2 regions of the Paenibacillus vortex V453 genome follow, and region 1 is predicted to be linked to the other one. Evidence: riboswitches for the same ligand, from Rfam matches in the RefSeq annotation. Region 1 holds a riboswitch; the other holds the start of a gene.
The links. A riboswitch is a leader RNA that binds a small molecule or an ion and turns the genes downstream of it on or off. The one in region 1 is predicted to bind FMN.

Region 1 (7,318 bases):
TGAGTCTTCGAGAGATCGCATTCACAGAGAATACGAGTATCAGCCCGATCACGGATTCGAACAGCCCGATCGCCGTGGCGTAACTGAAGTTGCTCGATACGAGACCGACCCGGTACAGATAAGTCGAGATCACGTCAGCCGTCTCATAGATGACCGGATTGTACAGCAGCAATATTTTCTCAAAACCTACTGCCAGGAATGCCCCCATATTGAGGATCAGCAGCGTAACAATCGTTGGCAGAATGCCTGGAATCGTGACAAACATCGTTTGTTTCCAGCGGTTGGCGCCGTCGATTCTCGCCGCTTCGTACAGGGATTCATCAATCGTTGTTAATGCCGCCAGGTACAGAATCGCGCCCCAGCCCATGCCCTGCCAAATTTCCGAAGAGATATAGATCGTTCGGAACCACTCGGCCCGCTGCATGAAATTGATTCTGTCTCCATTGAAGAATTCCACCAGAGAGTTAATGGAGCCATTGACTGAGGTCAATTGCAGGATCATTCCGGCAACGATGACGATGGACAGGAAATGCGGAAGATAAGATGCCGTCTGGACAAACTTCTTGAATCGCTTGCTCTTTACCTCATTCAGCAGCAGCGCGAAGATAATCGGAACGGGAAACGTAAAGAGCAGAGACAATGCACCAAGCAGCAAGGTGTTTGTGAACACATTCCAGAACGCGGGATCATGGATGAACATTTTGAAATAATGCAGTCCTACCCATTTCTCTCCATAAATGTTGCCTCCAGGCATAAATCGTCGGAAGGCGATTATGTTGCCGATCATCGGCCCGTATTTGAAAATGAGCAGGTATACAATCGGCAGAACCAACAGGGAGTATAGCTGCCAATCCTTTCGGATCAGCGCCGCGAGGATCTTAAGCTTGGGTTTCTTGGCCGCTTTCACGGCTGGCAAGGGATGATTTGCGACTTTTGGCTCCATTGACGTCATTCACTCCAATCCGTAAGGCCTTTCCTTATGCTTGTTCAATCCGAACAAGACCATCATTCTTCATCCATTTCAATGCAACAGCAAAATAAGTAATCGCTTTCAAAACTGTCGTTATCATCGTTCAACTTCGGCAAGCCTGGGTATGATTCACCCGGTGCATTGTATCCCCCCTTTTTATATTAAGCGCTTACATTGTTGATTTAAAAAATAGACTCCAATTCATGGATGTCCTTCCGGAAAAGAAAACCAGCCTGTTCTTCCTCCTATGTAGAGAGTCAATGTTTGTATACTAGTATAACTAGTATGGTAGTTGGTTTCATTGTAATGGACGTTTTCTACAATTTCAATACCTTTTTTTTATCATTTATAAATTTCCGATTCTAAACCTCAAAAAAAACCGTGAGAAGATTCAGGATACGGCCTGTTGCGTCACGGTTTATCGGATTTCATTCCTACCGAGGTATTCATCATGTATAAAGGGCAGAAGTTCTCGCTTCTGCCCCTTGAGGTTTCCCTGCCACCATTTGATTTACTTCAGCTCCGTCACATTGCCGTCAATGCTGTATTGCTTTTAATATCCAGATCCCCCAGAAAAACGAGGTTATTCTTGCTGTCCAGATTATACAGCCACTGAAACCCGCTCTCTGTAGTACTTGTGGAACTAGCATGAAGTCTTGTTACGGAGCCGTCCACGGCAGTCACCTTAACCTCCGGCGTATATTCCGGTAGTTTATCCAGCTTACCATCCGTACGCTTGCCTTCAATGGCCACACCGATGGAAGAAACATGAATTGTGCTGAGAGACAGTGCCTCCTCACCTTCATGGATCGCCTGATTCAGATTCAACTCTCTTTCCTTGCCGGCAGAAATAGTAAATTGAACATCCCATGGCCCATCAACAGCTTGAGTAGCGTCCGCGGCCGTGATTCGATCAGCTGTGATCCGTGCCTTTAACCCTTCGAGGTCATTCATCGCATCCATCTCAAATACGCCGACCAGCTTTTTGTTATCGTCCACAAGCTGCTGTGCCACCATATAACTCACATCATGTTCCGCTTTCAGTTCAAGTCCGGGTATCGATGCACCCACGGGGAATGGCTTACCATCCTCCTTCGTGAAGCTGACTACCAAATAACCGCTGTTGCCGACATAAACGCCTTCTTCAACAATCATGCTTACCCCCGACACGGTATCCTTCCCTTGTATAGGTGATCGTTCATCTTCCGCAATGGACGCGGATGGACCGAAGAACTGCTTCAAGCTATCCATGTATTGGCTCGCAAAAGCGGTCGTGCTAAGTATCATGATCATCGCGGCAGCGATAACGATACTGGCTTTATATTTTTTCACTTTCCTGTTTTTCAACACTATCGTTTCCTCCTCTTGAATATGATTCATCGCTCGGTTCTTGATCCGTTCCATACTGATCTGCTCCGTCAACTCGCGTTCCTCATCCTCCGTAAGGAGGAGATTATCCAGATTCTGATTGTCGATATTGGCCATAATATCTACAATTCGCCGCTTCACTTGCATCCATCCCCTTTCGTTATCGATTTAAAGCTTCACTTCTATAGACACCATCCTGCATAGAAATCCTACGGATTCTCGGTTTCATAATGAATGCGCAGTTTGTCCCTTGCCCGGCGAATCCGCGCGGTGACGGCTTTCTCCTGCATATTCAGCCTGCTTGCAATGTCGCGGATTTTCTCCAAATAGAAATACCTGCGGATGAATATTTCGCGATCAGGTTCGCCCATCCCCTGCACCATGCCGCTTATCGTTTCTTTCTCCTGCCGCAGAATAGCCAATGCCTCGGCAGAGGGACATGAAACTGCATCATCTTCCAATTCAGATTCAATGATACGCTGTCTTTTTCGCAATGCATTCAGGGTATGATTACGTGCGGCTATGGCCAGATAAGGCCTGAGACTATCCCCGCGCAGAATGATTTTGGGCCCGTCTGTCCACAGCCTGATGAGTACATCACCGGCTATTTCCTCCACATCGTAGGAATTAAACCGCCCACCTGCCACCTTAGCGACCACCGCGGCTATGTAGCGTGAATAGCGCTCAACCAAAGTTTCAAAACATTGCAGATCTTTCCTTGCAAGCCCATCCAACAATGTCCGATCCTCCATGGATCCTCCCCCCTTAATCATCTCTTTTGGTGAACCCAGCCCCATAGATCAGGTGCTACTATATAAGACACCTATAATTCTAAAAACCCTACACACCTTTCGAAAAAATGATCCTTTCACAGGACGACCAACCCAATGGAATAACTTTGTCACGACAAAAAAAGCCGATCCATTTCGGATCAGCTTTTCTGCAAGCACATATGAAATTACTCCATTACTGTAATGAAGGAGAAGCCTCGGATTGTTGTCTCGATATAATAAACAGCACGATCCAGATCAACAGGAAGCCCAGGAGCTGCGGACCTGTTACAACCTGCTGGAATACGATCCAGTTGATGAGCACGCCTACCATAGGGAAACTCAATTCAGCGAGTGTCGCTACAGAGGCTTTGGTCGTAGTCAGCCCTTTATAATACACAAGCAAGCTTAGAAGACCTGGCAGCAGTGCCTGACCGATAAGATTCAAGGATACCAGGGCAAAGTCGCCTGTACCCCATGCCGGCATATTCCATGCAGCGCCCTCGCTCCACGTAATGACGGTCAGAAGGGGCAGTGCCAGCACAAAGCGCAGCGAGGTTACCGTCTCGTACTTCAGCTTGCCTACCATCAGGCGTCCCATCACCGTTGAACCGCCCCACAAGGCTGCTGCGCCTAATGACAAGAGGCTGCCTACCTGAATAAATTCATTCCAATGTCCAATGGGCAGGGTTAAACCGAAGGTCAGCAAATACGTACCTGCCAGAGCAATCACGAGTAAAATCCCGAAATGACGGGGGAGCTTCTCCTTAAGCAGCAAGCTGGCCAGTATAATGGCAAATAGCGGCTGCAGCTTCTGAAGAAGCAGGACGGCATTCAGATTGCCGCTCGACAGTCCCATCGTAAACAAGACGGTAGCCAATGCCGAGCCACCCCAAGAGATGAACAGCAGTGCACCAACATGATTCCATCCAAGCCCCTTTAACTCCATGCGGTTCTTCCATAATACAGGAATAGCTATCAACGAAATAAATAGACGTGTTCTAAGCAACACAATCTGAGCAGAAGTCAGATTCTTCAGCAGAATGACCCGGAATAAAGGATCAACGCCCCACAGGGCGGCTCCCAAAACGACGAGCCAAAACCCTCCCTTAAAACGTCGGCTTGCCTGTGTGTCGGAATCGTAGGGTTTAACCTCGACTCCGGTATTAACATTACTCATCTTGCCCTCTCCTGTCTTGAATACGGAGGTCTTGCTAGCAGAAAGCCCCCGTAGACGACATGTGTCGACATATACGGGGGCTGATCAAACAAGCCTACTGTGAAACGGATGTATTCCTATCCCGTTCCACAGCAAACTCATCTTTGATCTTCTCCCATCCGGACTTTACCGTCGGCCTTGGATTTGCACCAAGTCAGTCGCTGCATTCATATTAATACCAGAACGTAGCGAGTCGCGGGCTGAGGTTCGTTCATGTTAAGGAACGAACCATCACCGCCGGTTAGGAATTTCACCTTACCCCGAAGATCCATATTCATGTTTTATTTGGTAACGCATTAATTAACCAATAATTCCTATGAGCTTAGTCGATATATTGAAATTATAACATGAATGGTTTCATGTAAATACATCTATTTTCAAAATAAATGATTTTCGCTCCGGATTCAATGAGAAATCTCACATTCAACTAATCTTACTGAGAATTATACAGCAAGTATCAATTAGTTACCACTATGATTTTTTGCCATTTTCCCGTGATGTCTCGAATACGGCTCCAGCTATAATCCCTGCAGCACCCGCCTGAAGGTTCAACAGATGGAGTGCCTCCTTCGTATTCAGACTCATTCCGCCCGTTTGAGGCAAAGGCGCCAAGAGATGAGATGAATCGGCGGCAGCCTCATCCTTGTACTGCTTCGTTTCGCTTAACAATATCTTGCTCCCATTCGATTGAACGATGTATTGGCGCAAATAGCCGCCTTCCCTTACCGTCACAAGCCTGCCTTTGTTCTCTTCTTCTTTCTTGTTCTTCTGAAAGATCTCTTCAAACCCTTCCTGCCCCGGCTTTGCGATCTTCAGCCGGGCAGAATTCCAGCTCGTATAGTCGGATTCGATACGCATATGGCCACATCCTTATCAGCTTATTCATTCACTGATATTATCGGTGACTTGGCGCTTCTGTTTAATTCATGGCAGCGCTGACCTTCACCGCAGGACAAGATCGCGCTTCAATACACGGACAACGTCAATAATTTCACAGCAGTAATAGACTGCTCCTGTGTTTGATGCTGTACGAAAAGACCGTCCTTAAGGCTCATAGAGAGCCTTAAGGACGGTCTTGTGGTTGCATGACTTCAGTTTGATTCTAGTCCATCCATTGGAGCTGGACCAGAGCACGGTTCAAAACCAGCGCCGCTTGAGCGCGGGTAACCGAGTCGAGGGCCCCATAGTTGCCACGGTGGTCACCCTGCACAATGCCTTGATCTGCCAAGCGACCGATATTTGCCGCCGCCCAGGCCGGTATGGAAGCTTGATCCTTGAATCTGTTAACAGCGTCCGTACCCTTGCCAGCTGGAGCAGATGGACTCACCGCCTCCATCGCACGGGTCAGCATCACGGCCATCTCGGCACGCGTCATGCTGGCGTTTGGCGAGAAGGCTCCTCCATTACCGCCTTCAATAATACCGTAGAGCGAGGCCGCACCAATCTCGCCAGCATAAGCGGCGTCATCACGGACATCCTTGAACTTCCCGCTCTCGATTACAGGACTGAGGCCCATGGCGCGTACCAGCATAGCTGTAAATTCGGCACGCGTGATCTCTCTGCCAGGCGCATATGCATTCGCATTCACTCCGTTCACGAGCAGTTTGGAGGCCATGGATTCAATCTGTTCCTTCGCCCAGTGACCATCAAGATCCGTAAACGTCTTCTTGAACTGCAGCAGCGTATAGATGCCGTTCCCGGCATGCTTCACTTCCATGGCAGGTTTACCGTTCCATGTGGTCTTTACAGCCGGAACAAATCGGAAGATCCCTGCTGCATCATCATAGATCACGGCTGTAACGGAATCTGAATTCGCTCCTGCCGGAAGCGGTAAAATCCGGCTGACCATCTTCTTCCCGAAATCTTTCACTTCTTGCTCTTGCCCCTGTGCTCCAACGGCAACACCGAACTTGACGGCTGTACCGTTCACCGGAGCTGCACCCATGGAAGCTGCCTTGCGTGACATATCGTTTGCCATCTCGGCGCCAATCGGACTCACAGATACTTTCACCTGAAGGCTGCTTGAACCCTGTGTCTGCTTCAATGCTCCATCCAGATTCAGCGCTGCCAGTGGAAGACGGTAAGCGCCAAGAGCGGTTTCCACAACCACGACTGCTTGCTCATTCTGTTCCACCGCTTGAATCAGCCATGCAGCCGGTATGGCCGCTTCTGCAGCGCCGGTCAGGTCGGAAGCCCGAATCACAAGCTCCTGCTGACCACTGGCTGACAATCCGGCAACGGCTTTCTTCCAGGCTGCTTCATTAACGGTAATCTGAGCCGTTGACCCACCGGAGACGTCGATCTTGAGATCATCGCCTGTCATCACGTTCGCTGCTGAATTGCCACCGGTCGAAGGAGACGTTGGCCCGGTTGTTGGCGGTGTGACAGAACCGCCGCCTCCCGATCCGCCTGATCCTGTGCCAGGCTCTGGCGACGACCCGCCATCACCAGGGTTTGCCGGTTTCTTCTGCTCGATAATCCGTCCCTCTACCTTAGGCGATACGGTTCCGCCCAACTTCGTTACATACTCCATAAAAATTTCGTAATCCGGATAGCCCAGATCCTCGTTGTATTTCCCTTCGGCAATCGCGTCGGCAAAGGATTTGTATCCATCCCCGCCCTTGGCCACAAAGCTGTTCGTAGCCATGCGGTACGTCTCCGACAGTACCAGAGGTTTGTAACTTCCGTCCTTCATAATCTGAACATCAAACACTTTGTTTCCAGCCGGTGCCGTTGAATCCCACTTGAATTTCATGCCGGCGATTTGCGGGAATTTACCCGGCAAATCCGTCAGCTTGGCACCGCTGATTCCATTCTCAAGTCCGTCCTTCAACTGCTGGCCTGTAACATCCAGTACAAACAGGGTATTTCCGAAAGGCATCACCGTACGCAGTTCGCCCATCGTGATTTCACCTTCGTCGATGGCGGCGCGGATACCACCACCGTTCATTAGAGCCACATCGGCATTTTTAAGCTCTTTGGCTTTTGCCA
Region 2 (7,318 bases), on a different contig from region 1:
TTTCGATAACCGGGGGCTTCGGAAGCAGCAGCTTGCTCTTTATAGACAGCAGCGTTGCAGCCATTACCAGAAATTCGCTTGTAATTTCGAGCTCCAGCTCCTGCATATTGTGCAAATAGGCCATGTATTGTTCGGTAATCTCGCTGACGGGGATATCCTGGATGTCGATTTCCGCTTTATCAATCAAATGCAGCAGCAGATCGAGCGGTCCTTCAAACGTTTCCAGCTTGTATAATACGGTCACGGTGAATCCTCCCGCCAAAAAATAAAATGCAGTGCTCTGAAAAAGAGCACTACATTAAATAAGCACTATTTTAGGCTTTTCGTCAAGTTTGCCATTTCGATGGCCGCCATGGCTGAATCCCAGCCTTTGTTACCGGCTTTCGTTCCCGCACGCTCCACGGCTTGTTCGATATTCTCGGTTGTTACCACACCGAAAATGGTAGGTACGCCGGTCTTCAGGTTAATGGCCGATACGCCCTTAGCCACTTCGTTGCACACATAATCATAATGGGTAGTGGAGCCGCGGATGACGGTTCCCAGGGTGATAATGGCATCATATTTGCCGCTTTCTGCCATCTTCTGGGCAATGAGCGGGATTTCAAACGCTCCCGGCACCCAGGCCACATCGACTTCATTCTCCTGGGCTCCGTGACGCTTCAATGCGTCGAGTGCGCCGCTCAGCAGCTTGCTGGTAATAAATTCATTGAAACGACCCACGACAATACCGTATTTCAGACCTTCGGATACTAATTTACCTTCAAATATTGTTGCCATAATGGGATGACTTCCTTTCGGATTGGAGTTTATATAAGGTCTCACTGGTGTTTACAATTGCTCCTTGAAGCCCGCTGCGCTGACGGCTGCTGCTTCCGATCGCTGTTAACTCCTGATTTCAGGATTTATTTTCCAAGGTGGAAATCAGGAGTTAAAGGCGACCGCTAACGCTTCTCCAGCAGCATTCCGTCCTCTTCGCTCGGTCTATCTAAGAAGCAACCAAAAAACCAGATTGACCTATTATTTTGTTGGTGATTAGTTGGTGCTCTCGTTCTGCTCGATATCATCGAATTTCAGCATATGACCGAGCTTCGCTTGCTTCGTATGAAGATAGCCGGTGTTATCCTCGTTCTCCGGCATCTGGATCGGCACGCGTTCCACGACCTCCAAGCCATAGCCCTCCAAGCCTTTGATTTTGCGCGGATTGTTTGTCAGCAGGCGGATCTGCCTTACGCCCAGATCCTTCAGAATCTGAGCTCCGATGCCGTAATCCCGCAAATCGGCGGCAAAGCCAAGCTTTAGGTTCGCGTCAACCGTGTCCAGACCTTCTTCCTGCAGCTTATAAGCTTTCAGCTTATTGATCAGGCCAATGCCGCGCCCTTCTTGACGCATGTAGAGAAGAACGCCTCTTCCCGCCTCATCGATTTGACGGAGTGCCGCCTCGAATTGAGGACCGCAGTCACAGCGATGGGAGTGAAACACATCACCTGTCAGGCACTCGGAATGCACACGCACCAGGACAGGCTCGCTGCCGTCAATCTCCCCTTTCACCAAGGCAATATGCTCTTTATTGTCCACATCGTTGGTATAGGCAACAGCCTGGAACACGCCGAAATCGGTAGGCATCCGTACAGATACCTCTCGCTGGACAAGCTTTTCCTTCTCATTGCGGTAATGAATCAGATCCTTGATGCTGATCAGCTTCAAGTCATGTTTCTTGGCAATCTCCACCAGATCCGGAAGTCGTGCCATTGTACCGTCCTCCTTGATCACCTCACAGATGACCCCGGCAGGATAGGACCCGCTTAATCTGGCAAGATCTACAGCAGCCTCTGTATGGCCGGCCCGGCGAAGGACTCCGCCGTCTTTGGCTATAAGGGGAAACATATGCCCCGGTCTGCGAAAATCAGCCGCGGTTGCGCTTGAATCCATGATGCCCCGAACGGTCACGGACCGTTCATAAGCGGAGATGCCTGTCGTGGTATGCTTATGATCAATAGAAACCGTAAAGGCCGTTCCATGATAGTCCGTGTTCTGGGTAACCATCGGTTTAAGATCAAGCTCCTGTGCCCGGGACTGCGTCATCGGCAGACATACCAGCCCCCGGCCTTCTGTAATCATGAAATTAATGACTTCCGGAGTTGCCTTGTCGGCAAGTGCGATGAAGTCCCCTTCATTCTCACGGTCTTCATCGTCTACTACAATGACAACCTTGCCTTCCTTCAAATCTGATAACGCCTCTTCGATGGTATGAAATGAAAAGCGCTCTTCCATTGCTACTCCTCCTTCTTCTCATGGAGATACCTGTATGAATATCAGCTAGGCAAATCCATGCTCGGCAAGGTAATCCCTGCTGATTCCCGGGTTCGGCCCACGTCTGCTGCCCGCACCCTCCGAGCCGTAATGCAGCAAGTGGTCCACATATTTACCAAGAATGTCGCATTCGATATTAATCGTATCGCCCGCTTTTTTATAGGCCAGCACAGTCTCGGCCAGCGTGTGGGGGATGATGGAAACCGTAAAGGAGGAATCCGTTGTTTTCACAACGGTCAAGCTGATTCCATCCAGTGTAACCGAGCCTTTGGGGATGATGTATTTAAACAAGTCATCTTGCGAAGGTGCAATCTCATAGACCACCGCATTCTGATCAGCCTGCACGCTGCGAATCACGCCGACTCCATCCACATGTCCCTGGACGATGTGGCCCCCGAATCTGCCTCCGGCCGCCATTGCCCGTTCAAGATTCACCTTTCCACCTGGTTGAAGCTCCTTAAGGTTGGTATTTCTATAGGTTTCCGGCATCACGTCAACCGTAAATATCCCTCGATCTATCGTCGTTGCAGTCAAGCATACGCCATTGACCGAAACGCTGTCACCCAGCTTCAAATCCTCCATGATCCGGCTGGCCGAAATGCTCAGCAGCATGGCTTCGCCTTTGCGGCCAATTCGCCTCATCTCACCTATTTCCTCAACCAATCCCGTAAACACAGGCTTCCCTCCTTCCTTCCCGATGTCTTACATCCAGACCGGAATGCCGGTGATGTAAATATTGTCGCCCAGTCTTTTACTTTCAAGCCCTGTCAGCACGATGGCTTGGTTCATTTGCTCATAACCGCTAAACATGAAATTCCCCGGAGCATCGTACCCTCCAATGATTTTTGGGGCAATAAACTGGATAAGCCGATCCACAAGCTTCTGTTCCAGCATGGCGCCGTTCAGTGTGCCGCCTCCTTCAAGCAGAATCGAGGAAATGCCCATCTGGCCGAGCTTCGCTATGGCCGCCTTCAGATCAACGCGCGGACCTTCCCCGCATGGGATCACTTGAATTCCCCGCTCCTCCAGCAATGTCCGCTTGCCTTCATCTGCCTGCTCCGTTGTCAAAATCCATGTGGGCGCCGTTCCGTCCGATACCACATGACTATCAAGCGGCATTCGCAGGCTGGAGTCCACAATGATCCTGACCGGATGCAGCCCTCCAACACTCAGTCTCGTTGTCAGGCTTGGATTGTCCGCAATAACCGTGGACACCCCGACCATAATGCCTTGATGACGATGACGAAGTGTGTGAACTAGCTCCCTGGATTCTTCGCTCGATATCCACTTGCTGTCACCGGTTTTCGATGCAATCTTGCCATCCAACGTGCTTGCTGTCTTCAACGTGACGAACGGCTGACCCGTCGTAATGAATTTAATGAAGGCTTCGTTTAAGCGAAGCGCACGTTCTCTCAAGATCCCTGTCACGACCTCGATTCCGGCTGCCCGCAGCATCTGGATGCCTTTGCCCGCAACGAGCGGATTCGGGTCCTCACACGCCACGACCACCCGCTTGACCCCTTCGGCGATCAACCTTTCGCTGCAAGGAGGTGTCGCTCCGTAGTGGCTGCAAGGCTCCAGCGTCACATACACCGTGCTGCCAGCCGCTTTGGTTCCGGCCATGTTCAAAGCATGAATCTCGGCGTGCGGGGTTCCACGCTCCAGATGGGTTCCCACTCCTGCAAGCGCACCATTCTTCACAATGACACAGCCGACAACCGGGTTGATACCCGTCTGTCCTTGAGCACGTTCGGCCAGGTCCAGTGCAAGTGACATATAGAATTCATCGTTGACGATATCCATGGTACACATGGGCCCCCTCTCACAACCTCCATAAAAAATAAAGTGATCGATGTACATTCCACATTGTTAGACTGCAGTTAGCAGTAATTGGTCTTTCGATATCATAAAAGCCCCTGTTTCAAAGGGGGCATACTCTCTGATATCTAAAAAAGCCCTGCTTCAGATTCAGAAGAATCCGGAACAGGGCTTGATAGAAGTTAAAGGATGACAAGGTAAATAACCGTCATGAACGCAGGTTTTGCCTACAACAAACAACTCAAAGCCATACACAGCGACAACAAATAATCGCCAAAGCCTGCTTTGATTCGCATGTGAAAACCTGCACATAACGCATGTCACGATCTGTGCATAGACACGACTGCACTTGCTGCCGCCAATGTGTCTTTCACTCCTTCTCCCATCCAGACTATACTGTCGGTCCCGGATTTGCACCAGGTCCACCGCATACGGTGTCATTCACACACGTATCCGGGTCACGGACTAAGATGCAGTCATTGGCTAACATTACGTTAAGCCCACTGCATTCATCACCGCCGGTAGGGAATTTCACCCTGCCCCGAAGGATTAAACTTATGAAGTTGTTTTATCTTATGATGAATCTTATCACCACCTTTTAAAAATTGCAAGGAAAAACCACTAACTTTTTTTAAGTCACATAACTTTAATATCCATTTCCCATGACCTGCTGTTTTCTTAAATGATGCGCTGGGAGCAGGAGTATCCTGTCGTAAGAGAGAACATAATTGATGGATAAACATGAGGTATTGATCTCTGTTAAAAAGGAGCAAACAACGATGAAAACATCCCTGGACATCATCGTCCGACCTACGGAAATTGACGTCAATGGACATGTAAACAATGCTAAATACCTGGAGTATCTCGAATGGGGCCGAGAAGAATGGTACGAGGCTGGGGACCTCCGGTATGACGTGCTAAAACAACTCGGTGTCCAAACCGTAACCGTCAACATTAATATCAATTATCGCAAGGAGTGCAGTCAAGGCGATCGGTTGACCATCTCGACCGAGCCGAAATCTGTCGGACGGACGAGTTATGTCATGCTGCAGCAGATCCACAACAAGGAAGGTGAACTGTGTGCAGATGCAGAGGTAACCAGTGTAGCCATGGATCCCCATACTCGCAAAAGCAGATCAGTTCCGGAGGAGCTTCGCAGATTATTTCCTTCGTAATCCGCATCCCCGATTTTCTAATTACCATCATCATAAAAACAGGCACACCCTAAGGTGCGCCTGTCCAATCCGGAAGCTAACAATTACGCTTCGTATACTTCTACTTTTTCCATTTTGTCGCGGCCCTTGAATGCATCCACGTACTCCATGCCTTCCACAACTTTACCAAACACAGTATGCTGACCGTCCAGATGCGGCTGCGGCTCGTAGCATACATAGAACTGGCTGCCGCCTGTGTTACGGCCTGCATGCGCCATAGCCAAGCTTCCACGCTCATGTTTGTTAGGGTTAATCTCACAGTTGATGGTATAACCCGGACCGCCGGCACCTGTTCCTTGCGGACAGCCGCCTTGAGCGACAAAGCCAGGGATTACGCGATGAAATACAAGGCCGTTATAAAAACCGGAGTTAGCCAATTTCTCAAAGTTGGCTACCGTGTTCGGCGCCTCGTTCTCAAACAGATCAAGCAATACCTCTTTACCGTTTTCCAGTGTGATCTTCGCTTTTTTTGCCATATAGGTGTATCTCCTTCCGTTATTAGACCGCTTCAGTAGTTTTGTTACATAATGCATTTTATAGTTTACTATGAATTGAGCCTCGAAGCAAAATGAACTTGTCCTCGCGCACCCGCCCTGTCGAGCTGAACAGGCACACCAAAGAGCCCTGACCGCAGCCCTGAGGCATTGGCGGGCCCTCTGATGGAATGGCTTTTCATATCTAACTGAGGTGATTATTTAGCTCGTTACGGTTTCTTTTGCCACATTCGCAGGCACGATGTCGTTACTGATGATGTCTGCAAGCGACTCGCGGCGTACGACCAGATTGCTCTGGCCATCCTTCACAAATACGACTGCCGGCTTGCGGATACGGTTGTAGTTGCTTGCCATAGAGTAGTTGTAGGCACCTGTACAGGATACAGCCAGCAAATCACCTGTCTCTACCTTCGGAAGATCCAGATCCCAGATGAGCATATCCCCGCTCTCACAGCATTTGCCAGCGATGGACACGGTTTCTTCAACCTTATCGTTAGCACGGTTGGCAAGCACTGCTTCATATTTCGATTCATACAACGCCGGACGAGGATTGTCCGTCATCCCGCCATCTACGGCAACATATTTGCGTACGCCTGGAATATCCTTGCTTGTGCCCACCGTGTACAGCGTGGTGCCTGCATCGCCAACGATGCTCCGGCCCGGCTCCACCCAAATTTCAGGAAGCTCGGAACCCAGACCAGCAAAGTGAGTTTTCACCGCATCCGTAATCGCTTTTACATACTGGGATACTTGAAGCGGAGTGTCTCCATCCACATAACGGATACCAAACCCGCCGCCAAGATTTACAACCTTGAACACAACGCCCAAGCCTTCTTTTACAGAAGAAGCAAACTCGGCAACACGCTGAACGGCCATCTGGAAGCCTTCCACCTCAAAAATCTGGGAGCCGATGTGGGAATGAATGCCCATCAAGTTAATGTTCCCTTGTGCTTCTGCAAGCTTTACCGCTTCATATGCGGAGCCGTTACCGATATCAAAACCAAACTTGGAGTCGGTTTGACCTGTGGAGATATACTCATGCGTATGAGCCTCAACACCCGGTGTCACGCGAAGCAGAATGTTAACGGTGCGGTTCTTCTCGGCTGCAATGGCCTGCAGCATGTGCAGTTCAATCACGTTATCCACTACAAAACAGCCGATATGTGCATCAAGCGCCATTTCAATCTCTTCCGGCGTCTTATTGTTCCCGTGGAAATGAATCCGTTCCGCAGGAAATCCTGCTTGCAGCGCTGTGTACAGCTCGCCATCGGAAACCACGTCAAGCGACATGCCTTCCTCATCCGCCAAGCGGCACATAGCCATGACGCAAAACGCCTTGCTTGCATACGCGACTTGGAATTTCAACCCGGAAGCATTGAATGCCTCGATATATTCCCGACAGCGGTTGCGCACCGACTGCTCGTCTACAATATATAGTGGTGTTCCATATTGAGCTTTCAAATCGGATGTGTCGCACCCGCC

Region 2: it holds a riboswitch for FMN, as region 1 does, so the genes downstream of both, ribD (bifunctional diaminohydroxyphosphoribosylaminopyrimidine deaminase/5-amino-6-(5-phosphoribosylamino)uracil reductase RibD) here and PVOR_RS07645 (DMT family transporter) in region 1, are expected to answer to the same signal.

The regions. Positions count from the first base shown of each region.
Region 1 covers NZ_ADHJ01000014.1:163,899-171,216, reverse strand. The annotation lists gene PVOR_RS07660 (ABC transporter permease) at 1-943, opposite strand, end outside; gene PVOR_RS07655 (hypothetical protein) at 1,496-2,485, opposite strand; gene PVOR_RS07650 (RNA polymerase sigma factor) at 2,548-3,090, opposite strand; gene PVOR_RS07645 (DMT family transporter) at 3,305-4,288, opposite strand; FMN riboswitch at 4,431-4,599, opposite strand; gene PVOR_RS07640 (hypothetical protein) at 4,799-5,185, opposite strand; gene PVOR_RS07635 (choice-of-anchor I domain-containing protein) at 5,430-7,318, opposite strand, start outside.
Region 2 covers NZ_ADHJ01000020.1:13,232-20,549, reverse strand. The annotation lists gene PVOR_RS11895 (segregation and condensation protein A) at 1-244, opposite strand, end outside; gene ribH (6,7-dimethyl-8-ribityllumazine synthase) at 310-777, opposite strand; gene PVOR_RS11885 (bifunctional 3,4-dihydroxy-2-butanone-4-phosphate synthase/GTP cyclohydrolase II) at 1,033-2,271, opposite strand; gene ribE (riboflavin synthase) at 2,317-2,985, opposite strand; gene ribD (bifunctional diaminohydroxyphosphoribosylaminopyrimidine deaminase/5-amino-6-(5-phosphoribosylamino)uracil reductase RibD) at 3,013-4,113, opposite strand; FMN riboswitch at 4,499-4,681, opposite strand; gene PVOR_RS11870 (acyl-CoA thioesterase) at 4,908-5,303, shown strand; gene PVOR_RS11865 (peptidylprolyl isomerase) at 5,387-5,818, opposite strand; gene lysA (diaminopimelate decarboxylase) at 6,038-7,318, opposite strand, start outside.